2 linked regions of the Telluria mixta genome follow. The protein of the gene in region 2 binds, or shares a complex with, the protein of the main gene of each other region. Links are inferred from orthologs where the notes say so. Each region holds a gene or a part of one and is shown on either strand. Other genes may lie near its edges.

Region 1 (8,223 bases), 4.0 Mb from region 2 along the record:
CGGCAGCAGGCGAGTGGGCCGCCCCGGATCGCGCAGCACCGCGTCGAAATCGGCCACGGCGTCCCAGGCGCCAGACGTGCGGATCCATGTGTTGGCGCGCTGGCGCACGGCGTCGCGCGCGGTCGTGAAATACGCATGGCCTTCGTACGGCAGCAGGGTCGCGCCGATGACGTACATGCCGCGCATGCGCGCCCGCGCGATCAGCTGCAGCCAGCCGGCTTGCAGGGTTTCCGCGGGGATGGGACTGGACGCGTTGCTGTAGATGATGTCGTTGATGCCGCTGAGGACGAACAGCCACCGTGCGCCGGCCGTGGCCAGCACGTCGCGGTCGAAGCGTTCCAGGACGTCCCGGCCCGACAGCAGCGCCGTCGGGTAGTCCGTCAGCAGCGAATTGGCGCTGATGCCCCGGTTGACGACCGCGACGGGTGGGCTGCCGGGAAGGGCTGCCGTGCGCAGTCGGCGCGCCAGATAGTCGGTCCAGCGGCGGTTGGCGTTGGTCGTGCTGCGCACGCCATCCGTCAGCGAGTCGCCGATGGCTACGATGGCGGACGGCGTACCGGCGGGACTCGTCACGTCGACTTCGGCCAGGAACGGCCACGACCCCAGCGTGCGTTGCACGGGCAGGGCGTTCGCCCCGGCGTAGTTGCCGGCGACGGACACGTAGTTCGTCTGCAGTGCGAGGTCGTGGATCGTCGTTGCCGGTGTGCTGGCGGGCAGCCACAGGCTGATGGCGAGGTCGGCCAGTGCCGGCACGGCGATATCGACGGGGTCGGAGATGAGCGGATCGCCCGGTGCGACGGTCGCGCCCGGCGATCCGCCGAACGTCAGGTCACGCCCGCTGCCGGCGACGAGGTTCGCGCCGCTCGATCGAATGCCGATATGGGCCGCGCCGATGCGCAGCGGCGTGCTGCCCATTTCGTTGGACAGCCGCACGCGCACGCGGTTGCCGGGGATGCTCGTGCGGACGATCAGGCGCAGCGTCTGGTTGCTGAACGTCTGCAGGCTGGCGGAAGGCGGCGGGCCGGCCGGTGCCGTGCCCCACGTGGCGCACCAGATGGTGGAGGACTGCGCGCGGGCCGCCGGCAGCATCAGGCACCCGGCCAGCGCTGGCAGGGCGTGGAGAAATGTGCGGCGGGACGGCATCGCGGCCTCCGTGATCGACGAGCAGACCCCATCAATCTACTCATGCGCGCCGCATAACCCTTGCGCCAGATCAGGAAGGAGTCGTCAGGCGAGGACGGCGAGCAGACCGTCGAGTCCCGTGAAATTCAGTGCCACGTCGGCCTGCGCACGTACGACCGGCTTGGCGCGGAAGGCGACGGACAGGCCGGATACGCCCATCATCTTGAGGTCGTTGGCGCCGTCGCCCATGACGATCGCCTGCTTCGTGGCGATGCCCAGCTCGGCGCACACGCGCTCCACGGTACGTTTCTTTTCCTCCGCGTCGACGATGCCGCCGACGACTTTACCGGTCAACACGCCGCCCGCCGCTTCCAGCACGTTCGCGTGGGTGTAATCGAGGTTCAGGCGCGTCTTGAGGCGCTCGGTGAAGAACGTGAAGCCGCCGGAGACGAGCAGCGTCTTGAGGCCCGCGGCCTGCACGGCCTGCAGCATCGCTTCGCCGCCCGGCGAGATGCGCAGGCGCTCTTCGTACACGCGCTCCAGCGCGGACGTGGCCAGGCCTTCCAGCAGCGCGACGCGGCGCGTGAGGCTTTCCGAGAAATCCAGTTCGCCCCGCATCGCGGCTTCCGTGATCGCGGACACCTGCGGCTTCAGGCCCTGCATGTCCGCGATTTCGTCGATGCACTCGATCGTGATCAGCGTGGAATCCATGTCCATCGCGACCAGCTTGAAATCGGCCAGCGTCAGGTCCGCGTCGACGAACGTCGCATCGATGCCGGCGGCGTGGGCTGCGGTCTCGACTTGCGCTTTCAGTTCCGGCGTGAAGTCGAAGCCGTCGCAACGCAGCGCGTGCGCGTGAACTTCGGCGGTGCGTGCCGGACGGGCGAGGGCGGCGATCTGTGCGAGTGCGGCCTGGGTGGCCTGCGGTCCCTGGAGGACGAGCTTCTTGGACATGATTTCGTTCTGCTTTTATCTGATTAAGCGAGGAGTTGTTTGATGGTCTGCTTGACCTGGTTCACGCGCGCGGCCAGGTCCGGCATGTTGGCCGCGATGCGCAGCTTGTCCTGGCCGGCCAGCTTGATGTGGCGGTTCTTCTGAATGAGCGTGATGATCTTGATCGGGTCGATCGGCGGCTTTTCCATGAACTGCAGGCTGGCGGCATCCGTGTGCGCGTCGATCTTGACGATGCCGACCGACTTCGCCGCGATGCGCAGGCGGTGCGTCTCGATCAGCGCCTTCACGGCATCCGGCAGCTTGCCGAAACGGTCGATGAGTTCTTCCTGCATGTCGTCGATGCGGCCCTGTTCCTCGCAGTTCGCGAGGCGTTTATAGATCGACAGGCGCTCGTGCACGTCGCCGCAGAAGTCCGCCGGGAGCAGGGCGGGCACGTGCAGGTTGATTTCCGTCGTCGACGACAGCGGTGCGCTCATGTCCGGCTCGCGCCCGGCCTTCAGCGCCTTCACCGCTTCGTTCAGCATGTCGGAGTACAGCTGGAAGCCGATTTCCAGCATCTCGCCGGACTGGTTCTCGCCCAGCACCTCGCCGGCGCCGCGGATCTCCAGGTCGTGCATGGCGAGGTAGAAGCCGCTGCCCAGTTCTTCCATCGCCTGGATCGCGTCCAGGCGGCGCTGCGCCTGCTTCGACAGCGCGAGCGCGTCGTTCACGAGCAGGTAGGCATAGGCCTGGTGGTGCGAACGGCCGACGCGCCCGCGCAGCTGGTGCAGCTGGGCGAGGCCGAATTTGTCGGCGCGGTGCATGATGATCGTGTTCGCCGTCGGCACGTCGATGCCGGTCTCGATGATGGTCGTGCAAAGCAGGATGTTGTAGCGCTGGGCGACGAAATCGCGCATCACCTTTTCCAGGTCGCGCTCGTGCATCTGGCCGTGCGCGACGGCGATGCGCGCTTCCGGCAGCAGTTCGCGCAGCATGGCCAGGCGGTTCTCGATCGTCTCGACCTCGTTGTGCAGGAAGTAGATCTGGCCGCCCCGTTTCAGTTCGCGCAGGCAGGCTTCACGGATGACGGAGCCGTCCTCGCTGCGCACGAACGTCTTGATCGCGAGGCGCTTCTGCGGCGCCGTCGCGATGACGGAAAAGTCGCGCAGGCCTTCCAGTGCCATGCCCAGGGTGCGCGGGATCGGCGTGGCGGTCAGCGTGAGCACGTCGACTTCGGCACGCAGCGCCTTCAGCGCTTCTTTCTGGCGCACGCCGAAGCGGTGTTCCTCGTCGATGATGACGAGACCCAGGCGCGTGAACTTCACGTCCGGCGACAGCAGCTTATGCGTGCCGATCACGATGTCGACGGTGCCGTCGGCCATGCCCTTGATCGCGTTGTTGATTTCCTTGCCGGTGCGGAAGCGCGACAGTTCCGCAATGCGCACGGGCCAGTCGGCGAAGCGGTCGGAGAACGTTTGCGCGTGCTGCTCCGCGAGCAGCGTGGTCGGCGCGAGGATCGCGACCTGCTTGCCGCCCATGACGGCGATGAAGGCAGCGCGCAGGGCAACCTCGGTCTTGCCGAAGCCGACGTCGCCGCACACGAGGCGGTCCATCGGCCGGCCCGAAGTCATGTCCTGGATGACGGCGGCGATGGCGGCGCGCTGGTCCGGGGTCTCGTCGAAGCCGAAGCTCTGCGCGAAGTTCTCGTAGTCGGTGGCGGAGTATTCGAACGAATGGCCCTGGCGCGCGGCGCGGCGGGCGTAGAGGTTCAGCAGCTCGGCCGCCGTGTCGCGCACCTGTTCCGCGGCTTTTCTCTTGGCCTTGTCCCACTGACCGGAGCCGAGCGTGTGCAGCGGCGCGTCGTCCGGCGCCGCGCCCGAGTAGCGCGAGATCACGTGCAGCTGCGACACCGGCACATACAGCTTCGATTCTTTCGCGTATTCCAGGTGCAGGAATTCCGTCTCGCCTTCGCCCAGGTCCATGCTGACCAGGCCCAGGTAGCGGCCGATGCCGTGGTTGATGTGCACGACCGGATCGCCGATCTTCAGTTCGGACAGGTCGCGCACCATCGACTCGACCTGCGAGCCCGCTTCCTGCTTCTTTTTGCCCGCGCGGCGGCCGGTGCCCGCGTACAGCTCCGTCTCGGTGATGAACACGAGGTGGCCGGCGCCTTCCTCCATCAGCTCGAAGCCGGCCTGCAGCGGCGCGACGCCCAGCACGACCTTCGCATCCGTCGCGCGCAGGCCGTCGAAGCCTTCGATGAGCGCGAGGTCCAGCTTGTACTCGCTGAAGTACTGCTGCAGGGTCTCGCGGCGGCCGGCCGACTCCGCGCAGATCATCACGCGCTTGCCGGCGGCCTGCATCAGGTACGAGCGCAGGTTCGCGAGCGGATCGTCGAGGCGGCGGTTGACGGCGATGTCCGGGACCGGTGCCGACAGCTCCGAAGCGCCCGCGGAAGGATCGCGCGCGATGGCCCAGCGGCCGTGCGGCTTGGCCTGCACGAAGAAGTCCTCGGCGCCGAGGAAGATCTCCTTCGGTTCCAGGATCGGGCGGTCGCGGTCGCTCTTGAGGAATTTGTAGCGCGATTCCGTGTCGAGCCAGAAGCGCTGGATCGCCGCTTCGATGTCGCCGACGAGGGCCAGGCTCGATTCGTCGGGCAGGTAGTCGAACAGCGTGGCCGTCTCGTCGAAGAACAGCGGCAGATAGTATTCGATGCCGGCCGACGCGATGCCGTTGCCGATGTCGCGGTAAATGGTCGACCGGGACGGATCGCCTTCGAAGCGTTCGCGCCAGCGGCCGCGGAAGGCGGTGCGCGATGCTTCGTCCATCGGGAATTCGCGGCCCGGCAGCAGGCGCACTTCCCTGACGGGGTACAGCGAACGCTGGGTGTCGGCGTCGAACGTGCGGATCGTCTCGATCTCGTCGCCGAACAGGTCCAGGCGGTACGGCAGCGCGGAGCCCATCGGGAACAGGTCGATCAGGCCGCCGCGCACGGAGTACTCGCCCGGCGACATGACCTGCGTGACGTGCGTGTAGCCGGCCAGCGTGAGCTGCGCCTTCAGCTTCGCTTCGTCCAGGTTTTCGCCCTGGCGGAAGAAGAACGTGTATGCGGCCAGGAACGACGGCGGCGCGAGGCGCACGAGCGCGGTCGTCGCGGGCACGACGAGCACGTCGCACTGGCCGTTGCGGACCTCGTGCAGCGTGGCGAGGCGTTCGGATACGAGGTCCTGGTGCGGCGAGAAGGCGTCGTACGGGAGCGTTTCCCAGTCCGGCAGCAGGTGGCAGGACAGCTTGCCTTCCGCGAACCATGGAATTTCATCGAGCAGGCGCTGGCCGTCGCTGGCGTTCGCGACGATCACGGTGAGCATCTGCTTCCTGGCTTTCAGCGCGAGGGCGGCGACGGCGAGCGCATAGGCATCGGCCGAGCCGTGCAGCTGGGGCAGGGCGAAACGGGTTCCGGGCTTGGGAAGGTGTTTGGTGAGGTCGAAGGGCATTGACGCGGTGCTGTTCGGGTTCGTCAGGACGAGCGTCCATTATAGTCGAACAACGTCCCGCTTGCCCTTGCACCGGGACGTACGTCCGGCCCCGGTCGGCCGGAGTCGTCCGGCCCAGGGTGGCCGGACGACGAAGGCGTCAGCGGTTGCCGCTGGTCTGGGCAGGTGCGGGGTTGGTGCCCTGGCCGGTGGCGTCCGAGTTGCCGGTGCCGACAGCGGAGGTGCCGGTCGGCGCCGAGCTGGAGGTACCCGATGCGCCGTTGCCCGAGGTGCCGGTCGTGCCGGATTCCGACGTGCCGGTCTGGCTCGAACCCGAGCTGCTGCCGCTCGACGTCGCAGCCGACGAGGAGCTGCCGCTCGCGCTGCTGTCGCTGGAGCTGGTGCCGGTCGAGCTGCATGCGGCCAGCGACATGGCCATCAGGCTGCCGATCAGAAGGGCTTGGTACTTTTTCATGTTTACTCCTTTTGTAAAAGTGACGCCATCATGGGGGCACACTTTTGCGTTCGAAATAGGATGAGTTCGAACAGGCGTGTAGGACTGGACGTACGATCTCCTCTATTTGTTGCAATGCGATTGTCGGTCTGCCAATGAAAACGGGCCGCACGCGGCGGCCCGTTCGTCGATGAGCGGCAAGTCAGAACAGCGTATTCGACGGCTGCTGTTGCTGCGGCACCGGCTGCACCGGCTGGCCCGGCTGCACCGTCCCGTCGACGGGTTGTACTGCATTCGGATCCGTCGCCTGGTCGAGGTCGATCCCGCCCATGGCCGGGGTCTCCGCGAACTCGGCATAGACCCAGTCGTCGTTCTCGCGCACCACGCCTTCCGGCGCCAGCCGCTCTTCCTGCTGCGGCCGCTTGGCTAGCGCCACGCGCATGTAGTCAATCCAGATCGGCAGCGCGACGGTGGCGCCGAATTCGCGCCCACCCAGCGATTTCGGATCGTCGTAGCCCATCCACGCGACGGCCACGACGTTGCCGCCATAGCCCGAGAACCAGCCGTCCACGGCGTCGCTCGTCGTACCGGTCTTGCCGGCGATGTCCGTGCGGCCCAGCGCCTTGGTCGCCTCGGCACCCGTGCCGTAGCGGGTCACGTCGCGCAGCATGCTGTCCGTGATGAACGCGTTGCGCGGGTCGAGCACGCGCTGCTCGTCCGTGTGTTCGGCCGGTGCCTTCGTCTCCTGGATGACCTTGCCGTCGGCATCCTCGATGCGGGCGATCAGGTAGGGCTGCACGCGGTAGCCGCCGTTGGCGAAGACGGCGTATGCGCCGGCCATCTGCAGCGGCGTCGCGGCCCCGGTGCCCAGCGCCAGCGTGTAGTTCGACGGCTGGCGCGTGAGGTCGAAGCCGAACTTGCTGATGAATTCGTGCGCATACGGCACCCCGACCGCGCGCAGCAGGCGCACGGACGGCACGTTCTTCGATTCGGCCAGCGCGCGGCGCATCGTGATCGGGCCGTCCCACTTGCCGTCGTCGTTCTGCGGCGACCACGTCTTGCCCGCGTCCTCGCCCGGCATGTCGAGCGGCGCGTCGAGGATGCGCGTGGCCGGCGAATAGCCCTTGTCGATGGCGGCCGAGTAGATGAACGGCTTCATGCCGGAACCGGGCTGGCGGTACGCCTGGGTCACGTGGTTGAACTTCTGGAAGTTGTAGTCGAAGCCGCCGACCAGTGCGTGGTAGGCGCCCGTGTCGGCATCGATGGCGACGAAGGCCGCCGCCACTTGCGGCACCTGCGTGACGCTCCAGTTGCCCTTGGCGTCCTTGGCCACGCGGATGATCGCCCCCGGCGTCAGCTTCATCTTTTCCTTGGCGCTGGACGACAGGCCGGCCTGCGCGAATTTCAGGCCGGCGCCGGTGAGGTCGACCGTGTCGCCGTCGACCGTTTCCACGCGCAACGACTTGCTCGTCGCCGACAGCACGACGGCCGGGATCAGGCCATCGCTGGCCGGACGCTTGCCCAGCGCGTCGCCGATCGCGTCTTCGCGCTCGACCGGATCGGACGGCAGCTCCATGCGGTCTTCCGGACCGCGCCAGCCGTGGCGCTGGTCGTAGGTGAGCACGTTGCGGCGCACGGAGGCGTAGGCGGCGTCCTGCTCGGGCTTCAGGATCGTCGTGTAGACCTTGATGCCCTTCGTGTACGCGTCTTCCTTGAACTGGCTGTAAACGGCCTGGCGCGCCAGTTCGGCCACGTATTCCGCGTGCGTGCCGAATTCCTGCACGCCGCGCTGGTTCACGCGCAGCGGTTCGGCCATGGCCTTTTCGTATTGCGCTTCCGTGATGTAGTTCAGCGCGCGCATGCGGCCCAGCACCGCGTGCTGGCGCTCGCGCGCCCGCTTCGGATTCGCGACCGGATTGTGGCGTGCCGGGTTTTGCGGCAGGCCGGCCAGCATGGCCATCTCGGCGACCGACAACTGGTCGAGCGTCTTGTTGAAATAGATGCGCGCGGCGCTGGAAAAGCCGTAGGCGCGCTGGCCCAGGTAGATCTGGTTCATGTACAGCTCGAGGATCTCGTCCTTCGACAGGGCGGTCTCGATCTTGTACGCGAGCGCGATCTCGTTGATCTTGCGCGACAGGCGCTTTTCGCGCGACAGGAAGAAGTTGCGCGCCACCTGCATCGTGATCGTCGACGCGCCGCCGGAGCCGAAGCCGCCGCGCAGGTTCGACCCGACGGCACCCA
Region 2 (7,542 bases):
GCTGGTCTGGTAGATCAGGTTCGCCATGCGCATCGATTCTTCCAGGTTGCGCCGGTGCGTGATGTCCTGCACCGTGCCGCGCAGCGTCGCCGCGTGGCCGTCCTCGACGATCGGACTGCACAGCAGGCGGATCCACTTGCGCTTGCCGGCGCCGCCAGCGATGTCCAGTTCCAGGTCGAAGGGCACGCCGGACCGTGCGGCATCGAGTGCGCGTTCGGCCTGCAGCCGGTCGGCGTCGGCGCAGCACGCCAGGCAGGATGCGAGGGTAAGAGGCCGCTGTGCGCCGTCGAAGATGCGCGTCACTTCGTCGGTGTACTGGAACGCGTCGGTGGCCGGGACCAGTTCCCAGGCGCCGATCCGGGCCAGCGCGCTCATTTCCTGGAGCAGGCGGTCCTGTTCGCGGATTGTACGTTCATGTGCCCTGCGTTCGGTGATGTCGCGCGACACGCCGAGCACACCCAGCAGGGTCCCATCCGACGTGACGATCGGCGTCTTGAGCGTTTCGAACAGCCGCGTGCCGGGTACGTCGGGGACCGCCACCTCGTCCTCGACCATCAGTGGACGGCCGGCCCGTATCGCGGCTTCGTCGTCGCGCCGGTAGCGCTGGGCCATCTCCGGGCCGAACAGCTCGACGTCGTTTTTGCCGATGATCTCCTCGCGCGGACAGCCGAACAGCGCCGCCATAGGCGCGTTGCAGGCCCGGTAGACGCCTGCGCCATCCTTCAGCCAGATCAGGTCCGGGCTGTTTTCCACCAGCGTGTTCAACTGGGCCTTTTCGCGTTCCAGTTCGGCCGTGCGCAGGCGTACTGCCTTGCGCACCGTTCCCAGCCAGACCAGCAGTACCAGCACGAGCACGCCGAGCGCCAACAGGGTGTCCATTGTGTACCGTGCATAACGGGCGAAGGCGAGCGGACGGCCCATCCATTTGTCGTGCAGCGCCTCGATCTCGGCCGGTGTGATCTGCGCCATGCCGCGTTCGACGAGGGCCAGCGTGGCGGCGTCGCCCTTGCGTACGCCACGGCGCAACTCGCTACGCGTGATCTCGAACGCCTTCACATAGCGGCGGTGCAGATTGCTCCGGTACAACTGGTATTCGGCCGCATGATCTTCGCCGCAGACCAGCTTGATGCTGCGATTGGCCACGGCATTCCACAGGGCGGTATACGTAGGGAAATAGCGCACGCCCGTCACGCCAGCACGCTCCAGGCGCTCGCCGCAGGCGTCGCCGGCCTGGACGCCCACCTCGAATCCCTTCAGGCTGTCGAAGTCGTGGATGCCGGCGATGGACGTGTCGGCGTAGATCGACGTGTGGACCGTGGCATACGGCCTGGAAAAGTCGAAGCGGGCGCGCCGGGCTTCGGTGAGGAAAATGGTGTCGATGACATCCGCCTCGCCACGCTCCAGCGTGGGCTGGACCTCGGGCCAGTCGACGCCGCGCAGTTCGACCGGCACGCCGGTCTTCTGCTGCCACAGGTGCCACATCTCCACGGAATAGCCTTCGAGCTCCCCCTGGAATTACGAATCGCAAAGGGAGGATAGTTCTGGTCCACGACCACGCGCAACGGCGCCGCCACCGCCGTGAGCATCGGGACGGCAAGCAGAATGGCGAGCAGAAGGCGCACGGGAGTGGACATGACTTCTCTCTGGGCGACCAGACGGTCCCCGGACGATAGCATATGTCGTTGCGCGTTCTGCCAGGTCCGGAAAGCAAAAAGGCCCGCTCTCCTGGGAGATGCGGGCCTCTATCGACAAAAATCTTGTCGAGTGGCACTTAGAACGGGATATCGTCATCCATGTCCGAGAAGTTCGGCGCCGGTTTCGGCTGCGGACGTGCGGCCGGGGCCGGCGGGGCCTGGCGCGGGGCCGGGCGGCTCGGCGGGGCGTCGTAGCCGCCCATGTCGTCGCCACCACCGTAGCTGTCGCCGCCGCCCATGCCCTGGCGGCCGCCCAGCATCTGCATGTTTTCAGCGATGATGTCGGTGGCGTAGCGCTCGATGCCGTCCTTGTCGGTGTACTTGCGGGTCTGCAGGCGGCCTTCCACGTAGACCGACGAACCCTTTTTCAGGTACTGGCCGACGATTTCGGCAAGGCGGCCGAAGAACGAGATGCGGTGCCACTCGGTCAGCTCTTTCTGCTCGCCGGTGTTGCGGTCCTTCGATTTGTAGGACGTGGCCACGGCGATGTTGGCGATGGCGTCGCCGCTCGGCATGTAGCGGATTTCCGGATCGCGGCCGAGGTTGCCGACGATGATGACCTTGTTAACTGATGCCATTTTGTAAAGCTCCTTTGGATAGTCCCTGACTCTGCGTGCTGTCTAAGCGTTAGGGAAACATGTTGAATACGGCCCGCTATTATGCTGGTCAGTCGCATGAGAAAGCAACTGATTCCGCACTGATCGGGCACCCGGATTACAGCACCTGATCAGACCTCGAAGATGGGGGCGAAGTGCCCGAATTGGAAGAGATACGCATCAATACAGCCGGACGAAAATTTTTCGGCTTATTTTCGTTTTTCTGGTGAGTCTGCCATTGAATTGCCGGACTCCCGGACCACATACGACACGCGCACGTTGTACCGGAACGGCAGATCTTGACAGGTCGTCATATCATGCTGTTAAGCCTCGCAGACTTTTTCGAGGGCCGGCATACCACTGTAAATAAAAACAGGTAAACTAGTGCGCTTTCCCGTTCGGCCCGCTCACCTGTGCCATTCGTGCGCCGGCCCCGCAACCATTCGAAAGCCTTCAAACAACAATGGAAGAAATCCGTATCCGCGGCGCCCGCACGCACAATCTCAAGAACATCAACCTCGACCTGCCGCGCAACAAGCTGATCGTCATCACCGGCCTGTCGGGTTCCGGCAAGTCGTCGCTCGCTTTCGACACGCTGTATGCCGAGGGCCAGCGCCGCTACGTCGAATCGCTGTCGGCCTATGCGCGCCAGTTCCTTCAGCTGATGGAAAAGCCGGACGTCGACATGATCGAGGGCCTGTCGCCCGCCATCTCCATCGAGCAGAAGGCGACGTCGCACAACCCGCGCTCGACCGTCGGCACCGTCACTGAGATCCACGACTACCTGCGCCTGCTGTACGCGCGCGTCGGCACGCCCTACTGCCCGGATCACTCGGACGAGCCGCTGGCCGCCCAGACCGTGTCGCAGATGGTCGATGCCGTGCTGGCCATGCCGGAAGGGACCAAGCTGATGATCCTGGCGCCCGTCGTGGCGAACCGCAAGGGCGAGCACAGCGACCTGTTCGAGGCGATGCAGGCGCAAGGCTTCGTCCGCTTCCGCATCCAGAGCGGCACGCACGCGGCCAAGATCTACGACGTGGACGACCTGCCGAAGCTCAAGAAGACGGAAAAGCACACGATCGACGTCGTCATCGACCGCATCAAGGTGAATGCCGAGATCAAGCAGCGCCTGGCCGAGAGCTTCGAGACCGCGCTGCGCATCGCGGACGGCCGCGCGGTCGCCTACGAGATGGACACGGAGAAGGAGCACATCTACTCGAACAAGTTCGCGTGCAACGTCTGCGGCTATTCGCTGCAGGAGCTGGAGCCGCGCCTGTTCTCCTTCAATAACCCGATGGGCGCCTGCCAGGAATGCGATGGCCTGGGCCATATCGAGTTCTTCGATCCGAAGCGCATCGTCGCGTTCCCGAACCTGTCGCTGGCGTCCGGCGCCGTGAAGGGCTGGGATCGCCGCAACCAGTTTTATTACCAGATGCTGACGAGCCTCGCGTCGCACTACGGCTTCGACCTCGACAAGCCGTTCGAGCAGCTGCCGAAATCCGCGCAGGACGTCGTGCTGTTCGGCTCCGGCAAGACGTCGGTGCCGTTCGCGTACGTGAACGAGCGTGGCCGCACGGTGATGCGCGAGCATACGTTCGAGGGCGTCGTGAACAACCTGCAGCGCCGCTACCGCGAGACGGATTCGATGGCCGTGAAGGAAGAGCTGGCGAAGTTCATCAACGAGAAGGAGTGCCCGTCGTGCGGCGGCGCGCGCCTGCGCACGGAAGCGCGCTACGTCAGGATCGGCAACGGCAAACAGCAGCGCGCCATCTATGAAGTCGCGAAGACGCCGTTGCGCGACTGCCTGACCTACTTCGACGGCCTGGAACTGACGGGTGCCAAGCGCGACATCGCCGAGCGCGTGATCAAGGAAATCGTCGCGCGCCTGAAATTCCTGAACGACGTCGGCCTCGATTACCTGTCGCTGGACCGCAGCGCCGACACGCTGTCGGGCGGCGAAGCGCAGCGCATCCGCCTCGCGTCCCAGATCGGTTCCGGCCTGACGGGCGTGATGTACGTGCTGGACGAGCCGTCGATCGGCCTGCACCAGCGCGACAACGACCGCCTGATCGCGACCCTGAAGCACCTGCGCGACATCGGCAACAGCGTGCTGGTCGTCGAGCACGACGAGGATGCGATCCGCACGGCGGACTACATCGTCGACATGGGTCCGGGCGCGGGCGTGCACGGCGGCGCCGTGATCGCCGAGGGTTCGCTCAAGGACATCATGAAGAGCAAGACGTCGCTGACGGCGGCCTACCTGTCGGGCAAGAAGAAGATCCACGTGCCGAAGAAGCGCACGCAGGCCGACCCGGACCGCCAGCTCGTGATCACGGGCGCGACCGGCAACAACCTCAAAAATGTCTCGCTGGAGCTGCCGGTGGGCCTGCTGACGTGCGTGACGGGTGTGTCGGGTTCCGGTAAATCGACGCTCGTGAACGACACGCTGTACCCGGCCCTGTCGCGTCACCTGTACGGTTCGCAGACGGAACCGGCGCCGCACGACGCCATCCACGGCCTGGAGCACTTCGACAAGGTGATCTCGGTCGACCAGGCGCCGATCGGCCGCACGCCGCGTTCGAACCCGGCCACGTACACGGGCGTGTTCACGCCGATCCGCGACCTGTTCGCGACGGTGCCGACCGCGAAGGAACGTGGCTACTCGGCCGGCCGCTTCTCGTTCAACGTGAAGGGCGGCCGCTGCGAGGCGTGCCAGGGCGACGGCGTGATCAAGGTCGAGATGCACTTCCTGCCGGACGTGTACGTGCCCTGCGACGTCTGCCACGGCAAGCGCTACAACCGCGAAACGCTGGAAGTCCAGTACAAGGGCAAGAACATCACCGAAGTGCTGGACATGACGGTCGAGGATGCGCACGAGTTCTTCAAGCCCGTGCCGGTCATCGCGAGGAAGCTGCACACGCTGCTGGACGTGGGCCTCGGCTACATCAAGCTGGGCCAGAGCGCGACCACGCTGTCGGGCGGCGAGGCGCAGCGGGTAAAACTGTCGCTGGAACTGTCCAAGCGCGACACGGGACGCACGCTGTACATCCTCGACGAGCCGACGACGGGCCTGCACTTCGCCGACATCGACCTGCTGCTGAAGGTGATCCACCGCCTGCGCGACCAGGGCAACACGCTCGTCATCATCGAGCACAACCTGGACGTCATCAAGACGGCGGACTGGATCGTCGACCTGGGTCCGGAAGGCGGCGCGGGCGGCGGCACGATCGTCGCGCACGGCACGCCGGAAGACGTGGCCGACAATCCGGACAGCGTCACCGGCAAGTACCTCAAGCCGCTGCTCAAGGCGTGACGATGGGCGCCGGTGCGACGGATCCATCACGGACCCTCGCGCTGGCGCTCGTGCACGTGGGCGCCGACCTGGAATCCATCTGGGACGACCTCGCGGTCGCCGGCTATGGTCAGGAGGCCGCCATCGGGCGCGATCGCATGCTCGCCTTCGCGCCGACGCCTGAAGCAAAGGCGCAGTTGCGTGCCTACTGGCGCGAGCGCGCGATGGAGCGGCTGTCGGCCCTGCGCGGGCCGATCGATGAGCTCAAGGGCCTCTACTCACCCACACAACCCTATCGTTCGGCGCTGCTGGAGGCCTTGCGCGAGCGGGCCCCCACGCTCGTCTCGCCGACCGACCTGGTCGCGCCGCAGATCGAGCCGGCCATCAAGCTGTGCCTCGAAGACTACCTGAACCCCATCCACGAGGAGACTGTGCGCTGGTCGCGCGAGGTCAAGGCGCGTGCCATCCGCGCGGCCGGCCTGCGCGACGATCCTCGATTCGATGCGTTGCCGTGGTCCGGGCGCGTCACACTGCTGCGCGAGCGTTTCGCGCAGATGCTGGCGCCGCATGGCTTCACGGTCAGGAACAAGGGCAGGAACGTCGTGGCCGCCGAACGTCCCACGACGGACGGGCGCTTCATCTATGCCCTCGTCGACGACGGCGGCGCGAACCTGGGCAGGTATGGCCAGCTGAGTCACTGGATCGCCATCCGCACGCCGCGGCAGCGCCTCTCGCACGATCCGGACAAGGACGAATCGCTCGCGCGCTTCGGCATCGGCGATCTCGTACCCGAGTTCCACTGGTCGGCGCGGCATTTCCAGACGTTTCCCGAATTCTGCCGCGCGGTCGATACGGCGGCGTACGCGGCGCTGTGCATCTTCCGCAAGGTGGATGCGGCGCTGCTGTCCTAATCGGCCGTGTAGAACGGCTGGCGGATCCGCACCGGCCGCACGTCCATCCTGATCCGGTAGATCGAATACGCATCCTCGCGGTTCGTCACGTATTCCGCGGTATCCGGCACGCGCGTGAACGTGAACTCGAACCCGCGTTCCGGGAACTGGCTGTCCGGCCCTTCGAACGCCACGCCGACGGCGCGCTGCAGATCGCTGTCCACCAGCTTCTCGAGCAGGTCCGCGACGGCCGTGTTGCCGAGGATGTCCGTATAAAAGATCGGCGCGCGGTGCTCGACGTATTGCCTGTCCACGGGTTCCTTGTCCGGCCCCGGCGTGTACGTGCGCGTGGCCAGGTTGACCCGGTCGCCGCTGTCCAGGTAGCTGATGCGCGCATTGGCGAGATTGAATCCCGGCTTCGATTTGTCCGTCGTGGCTCCAGCAAGATCGAGCACGAGCGCGCCCCGGTAGCCGATCACGGTAACGTCGCGCGCCGGCCCGACGACGGCCGCCGTGTTCTCGTCGATGCCCAGTCCCAGCGTGTACCCCTTGGCCAGCATCGCGGGCAGCATGCGGCCGAAGCGGCCGCGCGCGAGCAGGTGCTGGTCGACGAAAACGTCGTCGCCGATGAAGCCGAGGCCCGGCGCGACGTCCTTGCCGTCCACGACGCCGTTCTTCAGCACCGGCATCACGTCCAGCGGCGGATCGTTGAACATGGTGCTGCTCATGATGGCCGCGCCGGCGCTCGTGCCCGCGATGACGCCGCCGCGCCGGTACAGCGCCCACAGCGCGTCCAGCACCGCCGTGTTGCTGCCGTTCGCGCGCCGCAGCGAGCCCGTGATGCGGGCCTGGTCGCCGCCCGTAAAGAAGGCGCCGCCGGCCTTGCGGATCGCATCGGCCAGCGCGGGATCGTCCGCGGCCTTGCGCACGTCGGTCCCGGCCAGCATGGGCGCGACCGGGACGACGAACGCGCGCGCGCCGTAGCGGTTCAGCGCGTCCACCGTGAGCTGGGCTTCCTTCGCGGGCGTCTGCGCGGCCGTCGGGAGCACGGCGATGCGCGCGCCCTTCCC

Evidence for each region. Proteins that work in one complex are often made in the same cells at the same time.
Region 1: the proteins of uvrA (region 2) and mfd are in contact, whole or in part, in a crystal structure (PDB 4DFC), measured with the Escherichia coli proteins. The link is inferred for Telluria mixta from one-to-one orthologs.

What each region holds. Positions count from the first base shown.
Region 1 is NZ_CP119520.1:6,312,260-6,320,482, reverse strand. Bases 1,900-5,940 are described here. They hold mfd (transcription-repair coupling factor), read right to left. Parts: upstream 5,550-5,940; coding sequence 2,100-5,549; downstream 1,900-2,099. Other genes in these bases: P0M04_RS27795 (hypothetical protein), read right to left, coding at 5,689-5,940; serB (phosphoserine phosphatase SerB), read right to left, coding at 1,900-2,076. Also shown: P0M04_RS27810 (SGNH/GDSL hydrolase family protein), read right to left, coding at 1-1,143; more of serB, read right to left, coding at 1,228-1,899; more of P0M04_RS27795, read right to left, coding at 5,941-6,003; P0M04_RS27790 (penicillin-binding protein 1A), read right to left, coding at 6,185-8,223. UniProt on the Escherichia coli protein: Couples transcription and DNA repair by recognizing RNA polymerase (RNAP) stalled at DNA lesions. Mediates ATP-dependent release of RNAP and its truncated transcript from the DNA, and recruitment of nucleotide excision repair machinery to the damaged site.
Region 2 is NZ_CP119520.1:2,279,048-2,286,589, reverse strand. Bases 2,444-5,803 are described here. They hold uvrA (excinuclease ABC subunit UvrA), read left to right. Parts: upstream 2,444-2,753; coding sequence 2,754-5,603; downstream 5,604-5,803. Other genes in these bases: P0M04_RS10145 (hypothetical protein), read left to right, coding at 5,606-5,803. Also shown: P0M04_RS10160 (EAL domain-containing protein), read right to left, coding at 1-1,482; ssb (single-stranded DNA-binding protein), read right to left, coding at 1,772-2,272; more of P0M04_RS10145, read left to right, coding at 5,804-6,493; P0M04_RS10140 (cyanophycinase), read right to left, coding at 6,490-7,542. UniProt on the Escherichia coli protein: The UvrABC repair system catalyzes the recognition and processing of DNA lesions. UvrA is an ATPase and a DNA-binding protein. A damage recognition complex composed of 2 UvrA and 2 UvrB subunits scans DNA for abnormalities.